DNA from 3 places in the Alteromonas sp. G5_S2_22_S1 genome. Region 1 is predicted to be linked to each of the others. Evidence: predicted binding sites of a transcription regulator. Region 1 holds the regulator's gene; each other region holds the start of a gene.
What was found. The regulator LexA, encoded in region 1, represses DNA repair genes until DNA is damaged. The targets are predictions, from matches to a motif close to TACTGTATNNNNATACAGTA.

Region 1 (7,744 bases):
TAACTGATCGCTGTACAGCCCCGCCATCGACTCGTCAATTTGGTTTTTAAACCAGCCGATAAGCATCACTAATAACACTGCGACACCCGCAAGAAGGATATGGCCTCCGTAGCCAGTTTCCCCTTTTGTGGCTTCTACAACATAGTTTCCTGCCCCCACGGCGATAAGAAATAATGCGATAGCACCAACAATGGGCCAAGGGCTTTGCGCGGGTACATAGTATTTTTGGTATTCATCTTTTTGAATTTCGGGCTGCATTTTTTTCTCCTTATCCCTTGTGCCTATTCACCGGTCGACGGTGTCGAAGCCATAAAGGGATTCGGTGTTGTCGTTAGGTCACTTGCTCGCGCTGTGACGTCATAGAGTGTGTACTGCAAAGTAAAAAAGGTAATATCTTCAGGTAACTGAGGGTCTACATAAAACTGCATAGGCATGTAGGCTTCGCTACCTGCGGACAAAGGCTGCTGGTTAAAACAGAAGCATTCCGTCTTATTTAAATAAAGTGCTGCCATGCCTGGTGATACAGAAGGAATGGCTTGAGCCACAATATTGCTAGAGGCTGGGTTTCGAACGTAAAACGACACCGTGTTGAGCTCACCGGGGTGAACTTTCACACGCTTCGTCTCGGCGCGAAACTCCCACGGCATGCCGGTATTCGTGCGGGTAATAAACTCGACGGTCACTGTTCTGGACGTATCAATTTCAACCGACTGATAAACTGCTGCAGTCCCTTCGGTTTTGCCGTTAATTCCCGTTACATCACAAAACACATCGTAAAGAGGAACAAGTGCGAAGCCGAAGCCAAACATACCGATAACAATGGCGATAAGCTTGATCACCATTTTGTTGTTTGCACTTTGTTGTGACATCACGCTACCTCCGAGTAAATTCAAAGGTAAGGACTGTTAAACGCTATGATATGCGCCCCAACATCCCTACCGTCTGTAGTGTGTGAATTTCCTTACTCACACAGGCCATGCCTCACGTATAACACGCCCAACCTAAGCGCTTATTTAACAACAGGTGGGGTTTCGAACGTGTGGTAAGGAGCAGGTGATGGAATTTCCCACTCAAGACCTTCAGCGCCGTCCCATACCTGCGCTGACACGCCTTCTCCCTGCTTTTTGCAAGCCTTAATAAGCAATGCGAGGAAGATAAGTTGAGATAAACCAAATGCGAAGCCGCCCAAGCTTATCCACTTGTTAAAATCGGCGAACTGTAAAGCATAATCTGGAATACGACGTGGCATGCCCGCCAAACCTACAAAGTGCATAGGAAAAAACAAAACATTCACCGACACGAGGGAACACCAGAAATGCCATTTTGCCAACGCAGTGTCGTACATTTTGCCGGTCCATTTAGGTAGCCAATAGTAAACGGCTGCCATGATGGAAAAGACAGCCCCTGTCACAAGTACATAGTGAAAGTGAGCCACTACGAAGTAGGTATCGTGGTATTGGAAGTCAACTGGCGTTATCGCAAGCATAAGTCCCGATAACCCGCCTATGGTGAAAAGCACGATAAAGGCAATCGCAAACATCATCGGCATTTCAAAACTTAGCGAGCCACGCCACATAGTGGCCACCCAGTTAAACACTTTTACGCCAGTTGGCACCGAAATAAGCATGGTGGCAAACATGAAAAACATTTCCATATAAACCGGCATGCCCGTGGTAAACATGTGGTGAGCCCAAACGACAAATGACAACAGCGCAATGGACGCGGTTGCATAAACCATAGAAGCATAACCAAATAGCTTTTTACGGGAAAAAGTAGGAACAATTTGCGAGATAATACCAAAGGCCGGCAATATCATTATGTACACTTCAGGGTGACCGAAGAACCAAAAAATGTGCTGGAACATGACGGGGTCACCGCCACCTGCTGCATCAAAGAAGCTTGTTCCAAAGAATTTATCGGTCAATACCATGGTTACCGCGCCTGCTAGCACTGGCATAACGGCAATAAGAAGGAATGCAGTGATTAGCCATGTCCACACAAATAGCGGCATTTTCATCCAGGTCATGCCAGGGGCACGCATATTGAAAATCGTCACAATAACGTTAATCGCCCCCATAATGGATGAAATGCCCATTATGTGAACCGAAAACACAAACAGCGCTGTAGAATCGCCGCTATATGTTGTGGAAAGTGGCGCATAGAACGTCCAGCCAAATGCTGGGCCACCGCCTTCCATGAACAGCGAGCTCAACAGTATGAGAAACGCGCCGGGCAGGATCCAGAAACTCCAGTTATTCATGCGAGGCAATGCCATATCTGGCGCACCTATCATCATGGGGATTAACCAGTTAGCAAGCCCGGTAAAAGCAGGCATTACCGCGCCAAAAACCATGATAAGCCCATGCACTGTGGTCATTTGGTTAAAGAAATTTGGTTCAACAATTTGTAAGCCAGGCTGAAACAGTTCAGCCCGGATAACCATTGCCATCGCACCGCCCACTAAGAACATGATAAAGGCGAACCATAGATAGAGTGTGCCTATGTCCTTGTGGTTAGTGGTAAACAACCAACGGGTAACCCCCTTTGGAATATGGTCGTGATGCTCATGATCATCGTGTTGCGCAGAGGTATCTGGCGAAATAACTTCAGTTGCTTTGCTCATGATCTGCTCCTAGTTTCCGTTCGCAACAGCGTTGACATCTTTAGCCTGAACCATGTCACCGGTGTTGTTACCCCACGCATTTCGCTCGTAGGTAACAACAGCTGCTATTTCTTTAAGACTTAACATTTTGCCAAAGGCTTGCATGGCCGTGCCTGACTTACCGTGAAGCACAATGTCGATATGGCCTTGCTGATCTTCTTTGGCCATTTTGCTGCCTTTGAGTGCTGGAAACACGCCAGGGAGACCTTCACCGTTTGGCATGTGACATGCTGCGCAAGTCGCGTTATAAACACGCTCACCTTCTTGCATTAACTCGTCCATCGACATATTCATAGAAAGGAGACGCTGCTCTTCTTCTTTTGCCTGACGAACCATTGCCTCTTGTTCACTCATCCACTTATCAAACTCAGCGGGCTCTTTGGCAATAACCACAACGGGCATATAACCGTGATCTTTTCCGCACAATTCAGCACACTGTCCGCGATAAATGCCGGGCTCATTTACATTGGCCCATGACTCGTTAATAAATCCAGGGTTGGCATCTTTCTTAACGGCAAAATCTGGAACCCACCACGAATGAATAACGTCGTCAGAGGTAATAAGGAATCGTATTTTTTTGCCCGTAGGTATCACTAGTGGACGGTCAACCTCAAGTAAGTAGTTATCGGTTTTCTGAAACTTGTTTTCAATCTGCTCTCTTTGTGTGGCAAGCAGCGAGTAGAACTCCACGTCACTGTCCATATATTTATAATGCCACTTCCATTGCGACCCTGTGACCAACACTGTCATATCGGGTTCAGTGGTATCTTCCATCGCGATTAGCGTATTTGCAGCCGGTACCGCCATAAAAACGAGAATAAGGAAAGGGATAACGGTCCACGCGATTTCTACTTTTACATTTTCATGAAAGTTAGCGGGCTTAGCGCCACGAGACTTTCTATGTAGATACATAGACGCGAACATCACGCCAAACACGACCACCGCAATGCCAACACAAATGAAGAACATCAACATATGAAGGTCGTAAACCTGACCACTAATGTCGGTAGCACCGCGTCGTAAATTAAGTGAAGAGATTTCTTCACTTGCTTCTTGCGCGAAAATCAATGAAGAGAAAAGCAAAAATGGTAGGCTTGCGCACCACCTTGCCAATACGGTCGTTAGTTGTTTCACTCAGCACCTCCGGAATGGTACGGCTAAAGGCGCTATCTTGTTTTGCGCTAACCCTACCAAATGAATTGCGAACGATTGACCCATAACCTCAACTTGTAAAACAAATTTAGAGTCATTGTTATTATTTTGTTAATCTCTGTATAAGAATTGCGCAATAATGTCGTGCCGTCTAGTCTTTTCTATTAAAAATTTAACGAAGTGGTTAATATTTAATCATTTGGTTAAAAGTCAGCATAAGATGAGGTGTGCAGGAAGTAAGCTTTAGAATGTGCAAACGCGCAGTAAATCAAACGCCCATTTTGAACGTGGAGACAACGTCGATGTTACTTTAACTTGCTATTAAATAGACAAGTTAATCCACCTTGAACGACAGTTTTAAACAGTGCTTATATTTTGTAATAGCTGTCGCGGGAGGTATTCATGGACGAAATAAAGAGAAATCTACCGCACAATAGTGGATTCAAGGATTTCTAGTAGGAATAGGATATTCAAACCTAATTTGCCTAAAGCAGAACAAAAACGGGGAGTAAAAGGCACAAAAAAAGCGGCTAATGCACCGCTTTTGATCAAAGAAGCTAAAACCTTACATCCAATCAGCGTTTCGTATAACGCCTACTGCAATACCTTCGATTGCGAAGGGCTCATTTGCAAGGTCAACTTTTATCGGTGAAAACTCTTCATTTTCAGCATGAAGTAATACCTCGCGACCGCGTTTTTCTAGACGCTTCACAGTAACATCTTCATCAACTCGAGCTACCACCACTTGTCCATTATGTACATCAGTCGTGCGATGCACAGCTAGCAGATCACCGTCTAAAATGCCAATGTCTTTCATACTCATACCGTTTACACGAAGTAAAAAGTCTGCTTGAGGTTGGAATAGGGCTGGGTCTACCTTGTAATGAGACTCAACGTGCTCTTGAGCTAAAATAGGCTCTCCAGCAGCTACACGCCCAATTAAAGGCAGGCCTTCTTCCTCTTCAGCTTCATTGTCCAGAGGAATATTGAGCTTTATACCTCGCGACGTACCCGGCAAAATTTCAATCACGCCTTTACGCGCCAAGGCTTTCAAGTGTTCTTCCGCGGCGTTGGCAGAACGGAAACCAAGCTGACGGGCAATTTCAGCACGCGTAGGCGGCATTCCCGTTTCTTGCATGGTTGTTTTAATAAGTTCTAAAACTTCAGTTTGTCGAGCTGTGAGTGGGCGCATAAAAGACCTGTCTGTTCATACAGTTCCTGTAAGTATATACACCTAAAACCAAATAACAAGCACTTAGCGCGTCTTTTGCTTATTGTAGTTGATGAAGAGCGTATACCTTGCTCTTATCGAGCTAGCAGAAGCATAAATCGCAGCCGCTTGATAAGCGCGCCACTATCTTAAATACCTTTTTGTTTTTGAACTTGTTCAAATACATGGAGTCATTACAGCAAGTAAAGCAATGATATTGGCTTATCGCGAGATTGTGACGCGATTGTGTTACACTCCCCTTGTTTTTATTTCATAGGATTACATAGTTCATGTCGTGGATGCGAAAAGCCCTTTTGTCGGTATTTCATTATCCTGTAAAGTTACTGGTTAAAGCCCATAGTATTCCAGTTAACGTTGAAACCGAATTAGGAATAGATAAAAGCAAACCTATCGTTTATCTACTTCCCACCAACTCAGTGACAGACCAACTTTCATTGAGAATGTCGACCCAAGCTCTAGACTTACCCAGCCCAACTAAGACCTTAACGTTGGCAGGGAGAGAGTATTCATCGACGTTGTTTTTGCGAAAAACACAACCGCTTTTCCGCTCGTCGGCAAAAGACACGGGAATTGAAGAAGTCTTTACAGACCTTTTCCACCTGCACAGAGACCATGAGAATCTCGATTTACAAGTTGTGCCGGTTTATGTGACATGGGGCAGAGCACCAGGCCGCGGTAACCCGGGACTGAGCGACCTTATTGCTGATAAGGCTGCACCCAGCTGGTTGCGCAAGTTATTCATCGTGCTGTTTTTAGGCCGTGACAACTTTATCAATTACTCTAAGGCCGTTTCGGCGCGCGCCATGTCTAACCAACACGGTAGCGATCAGAGTATCGCTCATAAGCTCGTTCGGGTTGCCAGTACGCATTTTCAGAGAAAGCGCCAAAGTATGACGGGCCCTACGCTATTAGAGCGTCAAGAGCTCAATAATAGCGTATTGGGGTCTGATGCCGTACGCCGCGCCATTGCCGAGGAATCTAGAAGCAAAAAAGTATCTCACGACAAAGCAAAAGCGCGCGCCCAGTCATACATTACCGAGATTGCTGCAGACTATCGCGAGGGCCTTATCCGGTTTGGCGACAGGCTGCTTACGCGTATCTGGAACAAAATCTATAACGGCATAAGCGTAGGGCACGCCGAACGAATTCGCGAACTTGCTGCAAACGGACATGAAATTATTTATGTGCCGTGTCACCGCAGCCATATGGATTACCTACTGCTCACTTACGTGATTTATCACGAAGGCATGGTAACGCCCCATATCGCAGCGGGTATTAATCTTAACTTTTGGCCCGTAGGTAAAATGTTCCGCCGTGGCGGTGCGTTTTTCCTGCGTCGCAGCTTTGCAGGCAACAAGCTGTATACTGCGGTTTTCAGAGAGTATTTAGAGCTACTTTTCAACAAAGGCTACTCGGTGAAATACTACCCTGAAGGCGGTCGTAGCCGCACAGGTCGTCTTATTCCGCCGAAAACCGGCATGTTAGCCATAACCATTCAAGCCATGTTGAAAGGGGTGAATCGCCCTGTGAGCATCGTGCCTGTTTATATTGGCTATGAAAACGTGATGGAAGTGAAAAGCTACCTTAACGAACTTAAAGGGTCTAAGAAGAAAAAAGAGTCAAACCTTCAAGTCTTCTCTGCTATTCGTAAACTTAAAAATTACGGCCACGGATATGTGAACTTTGGTGAGCCCATTGCGCTGAACCAGTTCCTTGAAAGCCATGTGCCTAACTGGCGCGACTGTAGAGATGCTGAGCCCGAGAAGAAGCCTGCGTGGTTAACGCCTGCGGTTAATGAACTTGCTAATAACGTGATGACGCGAATTAACCGCGCAGCCGCGTTAAATGGTATGGCGCTTACATCGCTGTGTTTACTCTCTTCAAAAACACAAACCATGAGTGAGGCCGAGCTAAAACAGTCTATTGGCGATTTTATGGATTTGTTTAAAGCTGTTCCATTTAGTGACGACGCCACCATTCCTGATTCAACGGCAGAAAAATTGCTGCGCGATACGCTGAAACTCGGACGCTTTGATATTAAAGAAGATGACTACGGCCGGTTAATTAGCCCGCAGCCTAAGTCAGCGGTTTACCTGACATATTATCGCAACAATATTTTGCACTTATTTGCGATCCCAGGTCTTGTTATGGCCTCTGTTTTCGCGAAAAAAGGCACGACTAAGAACGATATACTTCAGCTAATTGCTGCACTTTATCCTTTACTGCAAAAAGAGCTTTTCTTGCATCTAACCCAAGATGAAGCTCTTGCGCATACTGACGCACTGATTACCGCACTGCTCAATAATGGGTTATTGCGTCAAAAAGACAAAGAGCTATTGCCTCCTGATGCTCACTGTAAACAATTCCATTCTGCATGGCTGTTAAGCCGCTGCATGCAGGAAACGTTACAGCGTTATGCCGTTGTGCTTACCATTCTTGATAAAGAAAAGGTAATTAGTCGAGGCGCCTTAGAGCGTGAGAGTAAACAAGTGGCCGAGCGTTTATCCGCCCTGTACGGGCTAAGTTCACCAGAGTTTTACGACAAGAACGTGCTGTCTAGCTTTATCGGCGCACTTAAAGAAAACCATTGGTTAGACTCTGAAAAAGATGGCAGTCTAAAGTACTCTGAAGAATGTGAAGCGCTTCGACAAGATGTAATGGCGCTAATATGGCCTGAAATGATGCAACATTTAGAGAAT
Region 2 (7,744 bases), on a different contig from region 1:
AGTGTACGGAAGCAACGCAAGAAAACGTGCGCGCTTGATCGCAGAAGACAGCTGACGCTGATATTTTGCGCTTGTACCAGTAATACGGCTAGGGACAATTTTACCGCTCTCAGTGATGTAGTTCTTAAGAGTAGCGATATCTTTGTAATCAATCTCAGTCACACCTTCTGCAGTGAAACGGCAGAACTTACGACGTCTGAAAAAACGAGCCATGGGTGATCTCCTTAAGCGTTGTCTTCAGTGGTTTCAGTTTTCTTTTCTGCGCGTTCTTGGCGAGGTGCAGAATCGTCACGACGCTCACGACGAGGCTCTTCTTTCATCATTGGAGAAGGCTCAGTCACAGCAGTCTTAGTGCGCATTACCATGTTACGTAGGATCACGTCGTTGAAACGGAAAGCATTTTCCAGTTCGTCAACAGCTTCTGCAGTCGCTTCAGCATTGATTAGTACGTAGTGGGCTTTGTGCAGCTTTTCAATTGGGTAAGCCAGTTGACGACGGCCCCAATCTTCTAAACGATGAACTTGACCACCGTCTTGCTTAAGAATTGTAGTATAACGCTCGATCATACCAGGTACTTGTTCACTCTGATCAGGGTGAACCATAAATACGATTTCGTAATGACGCATTATAGCTCCTTACGGTTGTAGCCTCGACAGTACAGCCGACTGTATGGAGACAAGGAACGAGTTAGGTTGGCTGTAAGGGCGCGCATTATACGTGCACTGGCGCAATTGCACAAGTGTTAATCAACCAGTGCGTTTTCAGGCTTAGCTTTCGAAAATATTTGAAGAAACGGTTTGCAAGGGGAAACGCAGCGTGAATTCCGTACCATTGTAGTCAGAATTAACCCCCAACGTACCCTTGTGGGCTTTTGCTATCTCTGACGCTATAAATAAACCTAATCCTAAACCTTCATTCTGCCTATTGCTTTCTTTACGCCAAAACGGTTGAAATAAACGAGCCTTAGAATCATCAGAAATGGGCGTTCCGCTGTTTTGTACACTAAGAATGAAGTCGTTGCTATTGGTTAGGACCTTCACGTAAACAGGGTATGACAAATCGCCATGAATTAACGCGTTTTTTAAAAGGTTAGATAGTAATTGGCAAATCCGTTTGTCATCACAAATTAACGGTCGCGTAATATCAACATGAATACGTATTGAGCTTTTGGGGAAAGCGGTGGCTAACTCTTCTACGGTATAATTTATCTGCTGACTAAGGTTATTAGATACTGCTAATTTGACCGGTAAGCCCTGCCCTACTCTGGTGTGCGTAAAATCCATCGTATCTTCTATCAAGCGCGAAATTCTCTGCACGCTATTTTTCATGCGAGATACCGCTTTAAAAACCGGTACTTGTACCGTACTTGCAACCTCACTGTCTTTGATTAGGTCATCTAGAAAGCTTATACCAATTTGAATAGAAGACAGAGGCGTGCGGATATCGTGGCCTAGAATGGCGATATACTGCTCTTGCAGACGAGCCATATTTTTTGCGTCACTAAGCTGCGTAAGCGTTTGCTCAATATGATCGTTCAACAATATTTGATTGGATATCAGTTTCGCAAAAGCACTGACTTGGCCGTGAACCGCCTCGGTTCGCAGCTCACGGGGCTCAGGGTCTAGCCCACATAATGTGCCAAAGAATTCACCTTTCGCATCGTAAAGAGGATAGGAGAAATAGCTTTCAAACCCGTACATAATAGGAATAGGGTTTTCACGATATTCATTATCTGCAGACGCATGATTGATGACAATTTCTTTTCTGTTTGCCCGAACCGTTCGACAAAATGTGGTTTCTATTTCTAATTCATCGCCAGGCGACAGCCCAAACTCAGCATTGTCTAATACTGAGCAAATAGTCCACGCCTCTTCAGTTACTCTGGCTACACAGATAAACCGTAAACGAAGCGTACTGGCTAAGATTTCCATAATATGCGGTATTGCTTCAATTGCGTTTATAGCTTGAATATCGCGCTGAATTGCTTCGTTCATTGCCATTACCTTTAAAGAAGTCCTTTTTATGGAATACGGTCAAGATTCAAGCCCGCCCCTATATACTTAATTTCCTCAGCTTACATAAGCATTCTGAAGCGTAACGTGTAAATGTGACAAGTTCACACAGCCTAGACTAAAGTATAATACGCTACCTTCGGACTAAATTTAACCTAAACATTCCCCTTAATACTGTTTATTTATACAGTTAAATGCTGTACAGTTTTTATGTCTTTAACTAATGGGGGACCTACCATGGCCATTACCACACAATATGTTGTTACGCACAAAGGGGTAGAGAAATTGGTAACTACCGATAAAAAAGAGGCTGATCAGTACGACAAAATGCTCGATGCAGCAGACAACTTAGCTGATTACATTCAGGCTAAAGGTATCAAATTAGACGATAGCACTGTGGAAGAGCTCACTATTATGCTGTCGAAGAACAAAGATAAAATTAGCAAAATCTTTAAAGGCGCAACGGCAGAAAGCGTGTTAGAAGATGAGAGCGCCGAAGTGGTAAAGCTTCAAGCTAATAGCTAACATTCCTTAAGCTAACTTGCCTAACACGTCGTTATAATGAGCAAATAACAAGAGCAAGCGCCGCTTTGCCCAAATGCTATTTGATACAATTGTGATTTGATAGCATTACTTCAAAGCGGTAACTTGCTTTTAGTACAAGTGAGCGCATCGTTTGCTTTTGCAATATATAACAACAAAGACCTAGGTTGGGCTTAGCGTGAATATAATAAATAATAAGAGCGCTCTTACTCAGTGTAAAAGCGCCATTGAAGTTAGTCATGTAAACTTTGCGTATTCGAAAGAAAGCACTCCGATACTCAATATTGAAAAATGGCAAGTATCACGCGGTGAGCATGTGTTTCTTTCCGGCCCGTCTGGTAGCGGAAAAAGTACGTTACTGAATTTACTTTGTGGCACCCTTACTCCAACGGCAGGCAGCATTGCCTTGCTAGGACAGCCGTTCTCGTCTTTATCTAATCGACAAAGAGACAAGTTTAGAGCACGTAATATTGGTGTGGTATTTCAGCAGTTCAATCTCATCCCCTACCTCTCGGTTGCACAAAACATTAGCGCAGCCGCGTATTTCTCAGGTAAAGGCAATAGTAGCCAAAAGGTTCTGGCTAATACCTGTGAGTTACTTGATAGGTTACAGCTACCTTCCCATGTTTTACATGCCAAAGCTGATGCACTAAGTATTGGACAGCAGCAGCGTGTGGCAATAGCCCGTGCGCTTATCAATAGTCCTCAACTATTAATTGTGGACGAGCCAACATCAGCGCTTGATGCAGATGCCCGTGACAGTTTTATGGCATTACTGAAAGAGGTCGCTAGTGACAGCACCATGATATTTGTAAGTCATGATAACGCGATGGAACGCTATTTTGACCGCCATTTTCGTATTTCTGAACTAAGCCTCCCATCAACGACACAACCACCGCACGCAGTAAAGCATACAAGCAAACCTAAGCAGGAGAGCCTGTAATGCTAAGCACTATTGCCATCGAAAGCTTGAAACGCAGAAAAACAACCGCGTTACTCACCCTTTTAAGCATAACCATTAGCATTAGCTTACTGCTGTGTGTAGATATTGTTCGCAGCCAAGTAAAAACAAGCTTTACACGCACCGTTTCTGGCGTTGACCTAATTGTTGGCGCCCCAAGCGGCCAGTTGAATTTATTGCTGTCTTCAGTGTTCAATATCGGTACGCCTACTAAAGGTATTGATTACAAAAGTGTGGCGTCGCTAAAATCGAATAAACAGGTTTCTTGGCTAATTCCCCTCTCATTAGGTGACACTCACCGAGGGTTCAGAGTTATAGGAACGACAAACCGCTTTTTTGAACACTTTAAATACGGTGACAAGCAAGCTTTAGCCCTGACAGAAGGGCGTGTATTTGAGCAGCCTTTATCTACCGTTGTAGGCGCTGATGTTGCGGATTCACTAGGCTACACGGTTGGCGATAAGATAATTGTTTCTCACGGCCTTGGAAGTGTCTCTTTTAATAACCATGACGATCACCCTTTTATTATTTCAGGTATCCTCGAGAAAACGGGAACGCCAGTAGATAAAGCGGTGTATGTCACATTACAAGGGTTAGAGAAAGCCCATTCAGGCCCTAAGTCTGCGCATACATCACGGTTACGTAAAAAAACGGCTTTTCTTAACGGTCACAGCACAAATGAACATGAACATGAACATGAACAGCCTACTCAAGACAATTATGATAGTGACGCATTTACACCTGAATCTGTGTCTGTCGTCATGCTAGGACTGAAAAACCGCGCAGCCGCATTACAACTGCAATATCAAATTAATCAGAGTAAAAAAGAGCCACTAATGGCAATTTTACCTGGTATGGCACTGGCTGAATTGTGGCAGATAATGGGAAATGTAGAGGCCTTGCTATTAGGTTTGTCAGGTTTAATAGTGATTTGCGCCCTTATTGGCCTGGCAACCATGCTGTTAGCAACAATGCGAGAGCGCTATCAGGAGATTGCCGTATTGCGTACAATTGGCGCTGGCCCGTTTACTCTACTGTTACTGATCCAGCTAGAAGCAATGCTACTCACTATTGTTAGCGCAGCATTAAGCATCGCACTGGTTGCCGTATTAATGAGCATGTTCAAACCTTGGCTAAGCAGTACGTACGGGTTATTTTTATCAAGCCCACTATTTAGTCAAAGCAGTGTCATCATAGTATTGCTCATATTAGGCTGTACCTACTTGGTGTCGTTGTTCCCAGCCATCGCAGCTTACAAGCGGGGCCTGCACGCTGGGCTTAACAGTAATTAGTCACGACATTAGAAAGGGAGAAGTTACTCTCCCTCTTTCTCGTTTGTACTAAAACGAAGAATTAGCTCGTGAACTTGATTTACAGTAGCACGCAAGTCGTGACTCGCCGCCAATGAGGCCTCTGACGAACGCTGTGTTTCCGAGGCGCCATCGGCAACTTCAACTAGCTGCTGATTGATATGTTCTGCTACCGTGCTTTGCTCTTCAACCGCCGACGACATTTCAACCGTAGCATCAGCTATCCCTTTCACCGCGCTGTTTATCTCAAATAGCGCCCCACGGGTCTCTTCAACAATAGCGCTGCCGTGTTCAGCCGATGTTAACCCTTCATTCGAGACACGTACGGCTCGCTCAGAGCGTTCTGCTAATTCATTAATAATATTGTGAATTTTGTCTGTAGATTCCCGGGTTTTTGAGGCTAGCGTTCTGACTTCATCGGCAACTACAGCAAAGCCTCTGCCTTGCTCACCGGCTCTTGCGGCTTCAATAGCAGCATTCAGCGCTAGTAAATTGGTTTGTTCTGCAATTGTAGAGATGATATTGGCTGCTTCGCCAATATCACTGGTGGACTGAGCAAGCTCAGTTACCGTTGTTGAAATTGACTCTACGGCTTCACGCAGCGCAACAATTGCCTGCATTGCCTGCTCGGCTTTTTCATTCCCCGTTGCCACGTTTTCCGCCGCAGACCGAGCACTTATAGCATTACTTTCCACCCGCTCTGCCACTTCTTGAATGGCTTGACTCATTTGTGTAACTGCCGATGCAATTTGCTGTGTTGCTTGGTTTTGCTGAACCACCGCTGCGCTTGTGCTTTCTGCTTGTTGGTGGGTGGTATTAGCGATATTTTCTAGACTTGCTGATGCATCTTTAATTCTCGTTAATGCCGTTCTGTTGCGTGCCAGTTCGCAGGCAAGCGCAAGCTTGGCTTGCGCAATATGCGTGGCGTCGTCATAGTAGGTTTGGGCCACGGTATCGTTTGCGTAACTTTTAGGGCTCAAAGAAAGCAGCGCATTCCAGTCTTTTTTACCTTTCGCTTGTTGAACAGTGACTAAAACTAACGTACCGACAAACGCAATGCCCGCAGCAGCTAAGCCATGAGTTAACCCAAGCGCGACAACTAAAAGCGCACTTATTAACAACGAGGGCGCCATATGCATAAGCATTTGCGTAAAACGCGATGTGGCAGATACCGCAGACTTTCCTTGTTGCAACCTCGCGTAAATGCCCGATGCTCGCCTTGTCTCCGCATTTGAAGCAGGAACCCTAACAGACTCATAGCCCACTATCGTCGCTCCTTCGTAAACAGGCGTTACGAAAGCAGAAACCCAGTAATGGTCGCCATTTTTTCTTCTATTTTTAACCAAGCCTAACCAGCTTTGGCCAGACTCTAATGTACGCCACATTTCCTTAAACACTGGCGATGGCATATCTGGATGTCTTATTATATTGTGATTTTTGCCGATTAGTTCATCTCTACTGAACCCACTTACTTCAACAAACTCGTCGTTACAATGCTGTATAACTCCGCGCTTGTCGGTAGAGGAAATAAGTCGATGGTGAGTAGGAAACTTGTATTCTTTTTGAGTAACCGGCTGGTTGTTTCTCATGCAGTGCTTTCTCCGTTATGCAAAGCGTTCGTCCGTCAAAGCGTACGATCATCGCTTTCCCCTAAGACTAGAACATAAACATCTGCTGTCTAGTGAAATGGAAAAAATTAGGGAATTTTATACTTTATCAGAGAGTTAGAAAAGCGATTTATACTTTAGGCTATAGGGAGTATCACCGATACTTTTGTTCCCTTCCCTTCTTCACTGGCAATAATAATTTTTCCGTTGTGCTGTTCAACAATTGTCATTGAGATAGACATGCCTAAGCCAGTGCCCTCCCCCGGCGGTTTAGTGGTAAAAAAAGGCGTAAAAATTTTGCTCAGCGTTTCTTTAGACATCCCCTCGCCTTCGTCATCTATAACAAGAATGACGTTCTGCTCATCTCTTTCTACCTTCAACGTTATGCCTTTGCCTTGTGGTGTAGCATATATGGCATTAGTTAAGAAATTCATGAGAACTTGCTGAATCTGCCCTGAGTTACCGTTAAAGAAAACGTCTTCTTTTGGCACTTCGAAAACCACATTATTGCGATAACGATGTAAGTTGTTAGTAAGTTTAATAACCGTGTTCATCGCTTCAATAGCGCTTATCTGGGTATGTTTACCAGAACCGGGGTAAGAGAAGCTGCGTAAGGCTTTAACAATTTCTATGATGCGTTCTATCCCTTCATGGGATTCATCGAACATTTGGGCTATTTCTATTGCGCTGTCTTTAAGCGAAAAACGCTTTTCAAGCGCTGTAAATTGTTCTTCTATCTCACCACCTGCCCGGGTACACAAGTTGCCAATTTCTTCAAGCGCACGTTGGTAATCGTTAAAAATGTCTTTCGCAACCACCGTATTACTTCGTACATAGCCAATAGGGTTGTTAATCTCGTGAGCAATACCTGCGGCAAGTTGCCCTAACATTGCCATTTTATCTGCACTGACTAATCGCTCTTCCAAGAAGTCACGATCTTTTTTGACGTTGCTTAGTTCAAGCTGACGATTATCTAACTCGCTTTTCTTATTTTGGTATCGAGAGGTAATATTGAGATAGTATTTAGTGGTATCTAAAACGTAGAGTGTTTCTTCTTCAAGGTTATCATCGTTAGTAAGTAGCACCAGCCACGTATATTCACCCTGTGACATTTCATGCATAAAGTGAAGTAACCGTGCCTCTTTGTGCGTATCAGGACGTATGACTGCGCTTACGCACCAGTGGGAATAGCTTTCTCGTAAATCTAACGGCGTCTCATCTAAAATTAACTTTGCAAGGTCATGAGAGGTTATCCAACCTTGGCCATTGGCAAGAACTCGATCATCATCGCCTATCGATAATTCGCCGTCC
Region 3 (7,744 bases), on a different contig from region 1:
CGCGTTTTTAGCGATGTCTTCACGGGGCAATTTAAAAAACTAGACTAAAATTCAGCGATAGCCTTTCTCATCAGGCACTTGTGTTACCTGGTGGTATATTTAATGAACAAAACTAATAAGCAGAGTAAATGAAATACGGTGCTATAATTCGCAGCGCAGTATGCGGGTGACTTGCAGGATGAAATTGCATCATGAAAAAAGCGAACATATTGCCTTAAGCACAGGTACCTATATGCTGGCGTAGGGTGCTTCTTAGCGCGTGTAACGCCGCCTTGTAGCGCCAAAGCTCGACAAGTGCAAGTGATGTGAGTGGTATCAACGGGAGATGTAGCATGGCAGAGCCATTACCAGATTTAATTGAAGAAATTGTTACCGACAGCATGGGTGATGACCCCGCCACCTTATTGGCCGCGTTAGCCGGGCAAGACGAAGTGTATATCGCATCGCTACTTGAATCTTTGCCTGTAGAAAAGCGTTTGGCGGTGTGGGAAGGTATACCTCGCGACCGCAAACTCGATGTGCTTGTTGAGATGCGTAGCGACCCTCGTGAAATTCTCATCGACAATACACCACATAATGAATGGGCCTCCATTTTTGCTGATATTGATGCCGAAGACTTGCTTGAGCTTCTCGACTCATTGCCAAAGCGACTCGTTGATATGGCTTATGAGTCTCTCGACTCAAAAGAACGTAAGTATTTTAGAGAGGCCACTCAGTTTTCCGATAATCAAATAGGCCACTGGGTAAATCACGAACAGTTGGTGCTGCCTTCAAACGCTAAAGTGCGTGAGGGGTTGCGCTTGCTTAGGCGAGATGTTCCCCAGCATTGTGACAGCATCTTTTTGGTTAACCGTTCAGGGCAGTTTTCGGCGTTAGTTAAAATAAACCATTTGTTTACGGCCCAAGATCACGTGTCGCTTTTCGATTTGTCAGAAGAGAATGTAACCACGATCCAAGGCGAAGACGACACCATGAACGCTTCGTTGCTGGTACAGCGCTCTGGGCTTGCTTCGCTGCCGGTCGTTGATGAAAATAATAAGTTGCTGGGCCGCCTTGACGTGTCTTCAGCGAGTGAACTGGTGAATGAATTTTACGAACGCCAGGTAATGTCATCGGCGGGTATGGATGAGGATGAAGATTTATTCTCGCCGGTTGCTAAAAGTGCGAAAAACCGTGCGCTATGGCTAGGCATTAACTTGCTTACTGCTTTTATGGCCTCGTGGTTTATTGGTTTATTTGAAGGCACGCTGCAACAGGTTGTCGCGCTTGCCGTGCTTATGCCGGTGGTGGCGAGCATGGGCGGTATTGCCGGTAGCCAAACGTTAACCCTTATTGTACGGGGCTTAGCGCTCGGTCAGGTCACACCGGCTAACTTACGGGCTCTAATGGTAAAAGAGCTGAAGGTAGGCGGCGTGAACGGCGTGATTTGGGCCTTGGTGATTGGCGTTGTCGCGTACTTTTGGTTTACTGACGCCATGTTAGGGGTGGTTATTTGCCTGGCGATATTGTTCAACATAGTCGCGGCGGCACTCGCGGGTGTGTTTGTGCCTGTCATCTTAGATAAATTAAAAATAGACCCTGCGCTATCAGGCTCGGTCATTCTTACTACAGTAACCGATATCGTTGGCTTCGTGGCGTTCCTTGGTTTGGGGACCCTCTTCTTACTTTGATGTTGCGTCATTTATCGCGGCGTCGTTAACCGCTTCAGAGACGGTACAAGGATGTACTGAAGGGATAACGTTGTTATGCCGCTTGCTATACTCCCTTTGCCGCATAGGAAAGCGGTAAAGGTTGTGTATTGAACAAACCTGATAAACAATACGCGCCTTCTTACCCTTTATGTCTTTGGAGCCAGCCTTGTCAAAGCAAGCCAGTGCCGCTCAAGTCGGTGTTATTTGCGCTATTGCCGCATACAGTATGTGGGGCGTTGCGCCTGTTTATTTCAAGCAATTGATGGTGTTGCCGGCAGCTGAAATCCTTATGCATAGAGTGATATGGTCGGTGGTGCTGCTTGTTGGTTTTATCGCTGCGTTAAAGCAATGGCCTAAGGTTGGTGCAGCCTTTCGCAATAAACGGGTTATGCAAATCTTGTTCGTTGCCGGGCTGTTACTCGGGGCTAACTGGCTTTTATTTATCTGGGCGATTAATAACGACCACATCTTGGATGCCAGTTTAGGGTATTACATTAACCCGTTAATTAACGTGTTTTTAGGGCGGCTTTTCTTAGGTGAGCGGTTACGCAACTTACAGCGTGTTGCGGTTGGGCTTGCTGTTGTTGGCGTTGCCATTCTTATCTTCTCTTACGGTCATGTACCTTGGATTGCCTTGGTGCTTGCTGGCAGCTTCAGTGTATACGGCCTGCTCCGTAAGCAAGTGGCGGTAGACTCACTGCCTGGCCTTTTCATTGAAACCTTGATGTTATCGCCGTTAGCGATTATCTACTGGCTATTCTTTGGTTCTGAATATAGCAACCTATTTAATAATGACGCCACGCTAAACACCCTTATCCTAGCGGCTGGTATTGTTACTACAGCGCCATTACTCTGTTTCACAGCGGCAGCAAGGCGCATTATGTATTCAACGCTAGGCTTTTTTCAGTATATCGGGCCAACGCTTATGTTCATTCTGGCGGTATATCTATACGGCGAGCCGCTAGAAGAGTCTAGACTGGTTACCTTTGGTTTTGTATGGATAGCGCTTATCTTATTTAGTGCCGACTCATTGGTGAATTATCGCAGTCAGCGCAAGGCGCAAAAGCGCTTTGCAGAATAGGTGCTAAAAAAAGCAGAGGTCTTGGCTAAAGCAGTGAAGCTTGTTCTTGATAAGACGCCCCTGGCGCTTCGCACTTTACTTGGTTTCTGCCATCGTGTTTTGCCGCGTAAAGCTGTTTATCGGCTAAGCTTAAAAGCTTATCTACCCGTTGGGTATGGGTGCCACTCACGCCAATGCTGCAGGTAACTTTGATATCGGTCTTAGGAAGTTGAATAACTTCGGCTTCTACCACTTTTCTGAAATCTTCTAAGCGTTTGCAGGCGTTCTCTAGTGTTATTGACGGCATGTAAATACAGAATTCTTCGCCGCCAAATCGAGAAATAATTTCGTCAGGGAAATAAAATTCAATTAGCGCTGCTATGGCCTTTAGTACGATATCGCCCGCATCGTGACCATGGGTATCATTGATTGATTTAAAAAAGTCTAGGTCGATAAGGGCTAGCGCATGATTTTCTAGCAGCTTTTGGTGCTGAACCGTTACCATGTAAAAGAAATGACGCCTATTGGGCAGCCCCGTTAAATAGTCTGTATTGGCAACGCGACGAATCTCTTCCACACTTTCAATATACTCAACGTTTTGCATAACCCGGCATAAAAACTCTTCGTGGCAGTAAGGCACACGCAAAAAGTCATTTGCGCCGCTTTTGATGAAGTGGGCCGACATCAACATACCTTTGCCTCCGGCTACTCCCATAATAGCTAGCTGCTCTTTCGAAAAGGCTTTGCGAAGACTAGAAACAAAATGTGTCCCTGTCATGTCGGGAAGTGTGTTGTCGGTAATAACCAGGCGCACATTATTGTGCTCCGACAAACACTGCATTGCATCGGTGGCGGTTAAACATTCAAAAGCGATAAAGTTATGGCGCTGAAGCAGTGAGACCGTTTTCGTTCTTAGTACTCGATTAGTACTTACTACTATTACGCCGGTAGACTTATTTTTTTCGAGTCGGCCAATAAGACGATTTAAGTAATCGTAGTTTTGGGAATTTTCTTTAGGGATATAATCGACAACATCACGTTCGAGGACTTTGTCGCGAATGGCGCTGTCCAAACTCTCGGTAGTGGCTATGGTGGGGATGAAGGATTTCACCGTAAAGTCGATAGCCTCGCCTTTACGGGCATCAGGTAGAGAATACGCTACAATGGCGCACAGAAACGTTTCTGGCGCATCTTTTTGCGAAAAACGCGCCTTACCTTCTGTTAATGAGGTCGCGCCCACGGGCGTAAGGCCCGCGCGACGGACTAATTTCGCAATCAGTTCAAGGTTGCCTTCACCATTTTCAAGGATCAGCACGTGTTGCTGCATACATTTCAACTTAACGTTAGGCTACCTTGCCAATGAATAATTTTACGCTTTCTCCAGCTTTGCGTAAGCAAGTACTAGCCATTTGCTGCCAAACTCGTCAAAGTTTACTTGAACGCGGCCGTGCTCACCACTTCCTTCATAGTTTAGAACAATCCCTTCACCGAATTTACGGTGAACCACACGCTCACCTAAACTAAACCCGGTTTCTTCAAAGCTTGCATGCGACGTCGCCTGACTAAAGCGATTATGCACTGGGCGGGAAATCGTCGATTTTAGCCTTACTTCTTCCACGCAATCAGAGGGCATTTCGCGAATAAATCGAGACGCCGTATGGTATTTGTCTTGACCGTATAATCGGCGACTTTCGGCATAAGTGATATACAACTTTTGCATAGCCCTTGTCATACCAACATAGCAAAGTCGGCGCTCTTCTTCCATTCGGCCAGGCTCATCGTTGGTCATCTGGCTAGGGAACATGCCTTCTTCAACCCCTGCTAAGAATACCAGTGGAAATTCTAGGCCCTTAGCCGTGTGAATGGTCATCATTTGAACGGCATCTTGGTCTTTATCTGCCTGAGTTTCCCCCGCTTCTAAAGACGCATGCGCCAAAAAGGCAGCAAGAGGCGTCATTTCTTCGGCCTCTTCTGGCACGATAAAGGTTTTACAGGCGGTAACCAGCTCTTCCAAGTTTTCTAATCGCGCTTGTGCTTTCTCGCCACGCTCTGCTTGGTACATGGCGTATAAGCCAGATTGTTTAATGGCTTTATCTGCTTGCTGGTCTAGTGGCTCATCTAACGTGGTCTGTTCCAGTTCAGTGATAAGCAATACAAAGCTTTGCATTGCGTTTAGCGCGCGACCTTTAAAACCGCCTTCATTAATAAGCAGCTGACAGGCTTGCCACATAGAACAGTTATGCATGCGCGCGGCGTCACGCACCTGCGATAGGGTTTTCTCGCCAATACCTCGACTTGGTGTGTTTACCACGCGCTCAAAGGCTGCGTCGTCGTGGGGATGGCTAACCATGCGTAAGTAGCCTAGGGCGTCTTTGATTTCTTGGCGTTCAAAGAAGCGCAAGCCGCCGTAAATGCGATAAGCGAGGCCTTCGTGAAGTAAGGCTTCTTCTAGAACACGAGACTGGGCATTGTTTCTATATAAAATTGCCGTGTCGCTAAGGGCATTGCCTTGGTTAAGCCAATCTTTAATTTTCGACACGATAAAGCGGGCTTCGTCTAACTCGTTGAACCCCGCGTAAACAGAAATGAGTTCACCTTGTGCGTCTTCAGTCCAAAGTTCCTTACCCAAACGGCCTGTGTTGTTGTCGATAACCGTGTTGGCGGCCTTAAGAATATTGCCCGTAGAGCGATAATTCTGTTCAAGGCGAATGGTGTTTGGCTTATTAAAATCTTTAAGGAAATGCTGAATATTATCTACGTTTGCACCACGCCAGCCGTAAATTGACTGGTCGTCGTCGCCAACAATCATAATATTGTTGTCACCGCCACTACATAGCATACGAAGCCATGCGTATTGAATGTTGTTGGTATCTTGGAATTCGTCAACCAGTACCGCGCGGAAGCGGCGCTGATAATGGGCCAATACTTCGGGGTTTTTCGCCCACAGTTCGTGAGCACGCAAAAGCAATTCCGCAAAGTCAACTAAGCCTGAACGGTCACACGCGTCTTGGTATGCGGCATATACCTCTCGCATGGTTTTTTGAATATGATCGCCATGAGTTTCAATGTGCTGAGGACGTAAACCTTCATCTTTATTACCGTTTATGTACCACTGAATTTGTCTAGGCGCCCAATGTTTTTCGTCTAAATTCATGGCCTTTAGAATTCGGCGAATTAAGCGATACTGATCGTCTGAGTCGATAATTTGGAAGTTCTCAGGCAGGTTGGCTTCAGCGTGGTGCGCGCGCAGCAAACGGTGTGCAAGGCCGTGGAAAGTACCAATCCACATATTGTGCAGGCTGCGGCCCATCAAAGATTCAATACGGCCACGCATTTCCTTTGCTGCCTTATTGGTGAAGGTAACGGCCAATATTGAGAAAGGCGCGATGTTTTCGACTTCCATCAACCACGCTATACGGTGCACTAATACACGGGTTTTTCCGCTCCCTGCGCCCGCAAGTACTAAAGCGTTAGACAATGGGGCTGCTACTGCTTCACGCTGTTTGTCGTTAAGCTCGTCTAGCAGTCGAGATACATCCATAGTGTGGCACCTGTTAGTTGATAGTGTTATACATTCAGCAGCGGGCTATTATGCCATCTGCCTGTTAATTTATACAGTCCAGTTTTGCTGCCGGCTTCCAGCGCGCACGTGTCTGCTGTGAATCGAATGCTTATTGAAACAATGCCGAGGTAAGAATGCATGCTTATAAATAAGCTACATTGTTTCAACGTTGGTTATAACGGTTATTAGCTATAACGAATTAATTCGATAAATTGATCGAATTGTGCGCTCGGGCGGTATCTCATTGGTATTGAATCGTCTAAAACTCAGGTAAACTTTCACCCTGAATTCAGCTTTTTTGCATTTTACTGCTAAGCCCTAACACGTTTTTTGTAGCAGGCGTTTAGCTATGCTTACAGTCACAATTTCCAGTACACGAGACTTTCATACATTAACGGGACATGCTCATGACCGCACTATCTACGCCCATCGATTTTTGGTCGACGTTAAAACAAGAAGCGCAAGTTGTTGCAGACAAAGAGCCGTTGCTGTCGAGTTATGTTCATGCCAGTGTACTGGCGCACCACAACTTTGAGTCGTCTTTAAGCTTTATTTTGTCAAATAAAATGGCTGATGACGTTATGCCTGCGCTGGCAATTCGCGAAGTGTTCGACGAAGCTTACCTGCTTGAGCCCGGTATCAGCGAAGCGGCCAGTGCGGATATACTGGCGATCAAAGCGCGCGACGCCGCAGTGAATGATTTTTTAACGCCGCTACTGCACTTTAAAGGCTTTCACGCTGTTCAAGTTCACCGCATGGCCCATTACCTTTGGCTTCACGGTCGACATCAACTGGCCTTGTTTCTACAAAGCCGTAATTCAGCAAGCTTTGGGGTGGATATTCACCCGGCGGCCCGCATAGGTAAAGGGGTGATGTTTGACCATGCTACCGGCATTGTTGTGGGTGAAACGGCGGTAGTTGAAGATAACGTGTCTATTTTGCAAAGCGTTACCTTAGGCGGTACGGGTAATGAGTCTGGTGATCGTCATCCTAAAATTCGCCAAGGTGTGCTGATTGGCGCAGGGGCTAAAATCTTGGGCAATATCGAAATAGGCGAAGGTTCAAAAGTCGGCGCAGGAAGTGTTGTCCTTAACAATGTACCTGCCCATGTAACTGTGGTGGGCGTACCTGCGAAAGTTGTTGGGAGACCTGTTTGTGAAAGCCCTTGTGAATCTATGCGCCAAAACGTATTAGAGGACAACTCCCACGTTTGATACCCCTCTAATATTGGGGGGCAGTGTACTTTAACGCTGCACCCCTTTTGATTCGGGTAAATGTACTCTGACCCTCACCGCTTTTATTTGCTATAGAAAATGCGTTAACTCGCTAAGATCATCTAATGCCACATGAGGCAGCACGCTAACAGGCTCATTGTGTAAGGTCATTGGTCTGTTACACGCAAACCACGCAGCCTGATACCCGGCGTTAATC

Region 2: a site for LexA is predicted at 2,185-2,204, ahead of ACTRWF_RS10570 (YebG family protein). Genes of this name have one in related genera too.
Region 3: a site for LexA is predicted at 6,352-6,371, ahead of uvrD (DNA helicase II). Genes of this name have one in related genera too.

The regions. Positions count from the first base shown of each region.
Region 1 covers NZ_JBQKUJ010000007.1:94,806-102,549, forward strand. Annotated here, with positions in the region: gene ACTRWF_RS09725 (cytochrome c oxidase subunit 3) at 1-258, opposite strand, end outside; gene ACTRWF_RS09730 (cytochrome c oxidase assembly protein) at 282-869, opposite strand; gene ctaD (cytochrome c oxidase subunit I) at 1,010-2,623, opposite strand; gene coxB (cytochrome c oxidase subunit II) at 2,633-3,796, opposite strand; gene lexA (transcriptional repressor LexA) at 4,380-5,006, opposite strand; gene plsB (glycerol-3-phosphate 1-O-acyltransferase PlsB) at 5,315-7,744, shown strand, end outside.
Region 2 covers NZ_JBQKUJ010000008.1:89,276-97,019, reverse strand. Annotated here, with positions in the region: gene rpsR (30S ribosomal protein S18) at 1-213, opposite strand, end outside; gene rpsF (30S ribosomal protein S6) at 225-626, opposite strand; gene ACTRWF_RS10575 (ATP-binding protein) at 768-1,994, opposite strand; gene ACTRWF_RS10570 (YebG family protein) at 2,250-2,537, shown strand; gene ACTRWF_RS10565 (ABC transporter ATP-binding protein) at 2,734-3,498, shown strand; gene ACTRWF_RS10560 (ABC transporter permease) at 3,498-4,808, shown strand; gene ACTRWF_RS10555 (methyl-accepting chemotaxis protein) at 4,832-6,415, opposite strand; gene ACTRWF_RS10550 (sensor histidine kinase) at 6,571-7,744, opposite strand, start outside.
Region 3 covers NZ_JBQKUJ010000004.1:166,571-174,314, forward strand. Annotated here, with positions in the region: gene ACTRWF_RS06735 (magnesium transporter) at 333-1,670, shown strand; gene rarD (EamA family transporter RarD) at 1,858-2,772, shown strand; gene ACTRWF_RS06745 (GGDEF domain-containing response regulator) at 2,798-4,078, opposite strand; gene uvrD (DNA helicase II) at 4,121-6,292, opposite strand; gene cysE (serine O-acetyltransferase) at 6,721-7,527, shown strand; gene ACTRWF_RS06760 (HAD-IA family hydrolase) at 7,618-7,744, opposite strand, start outside.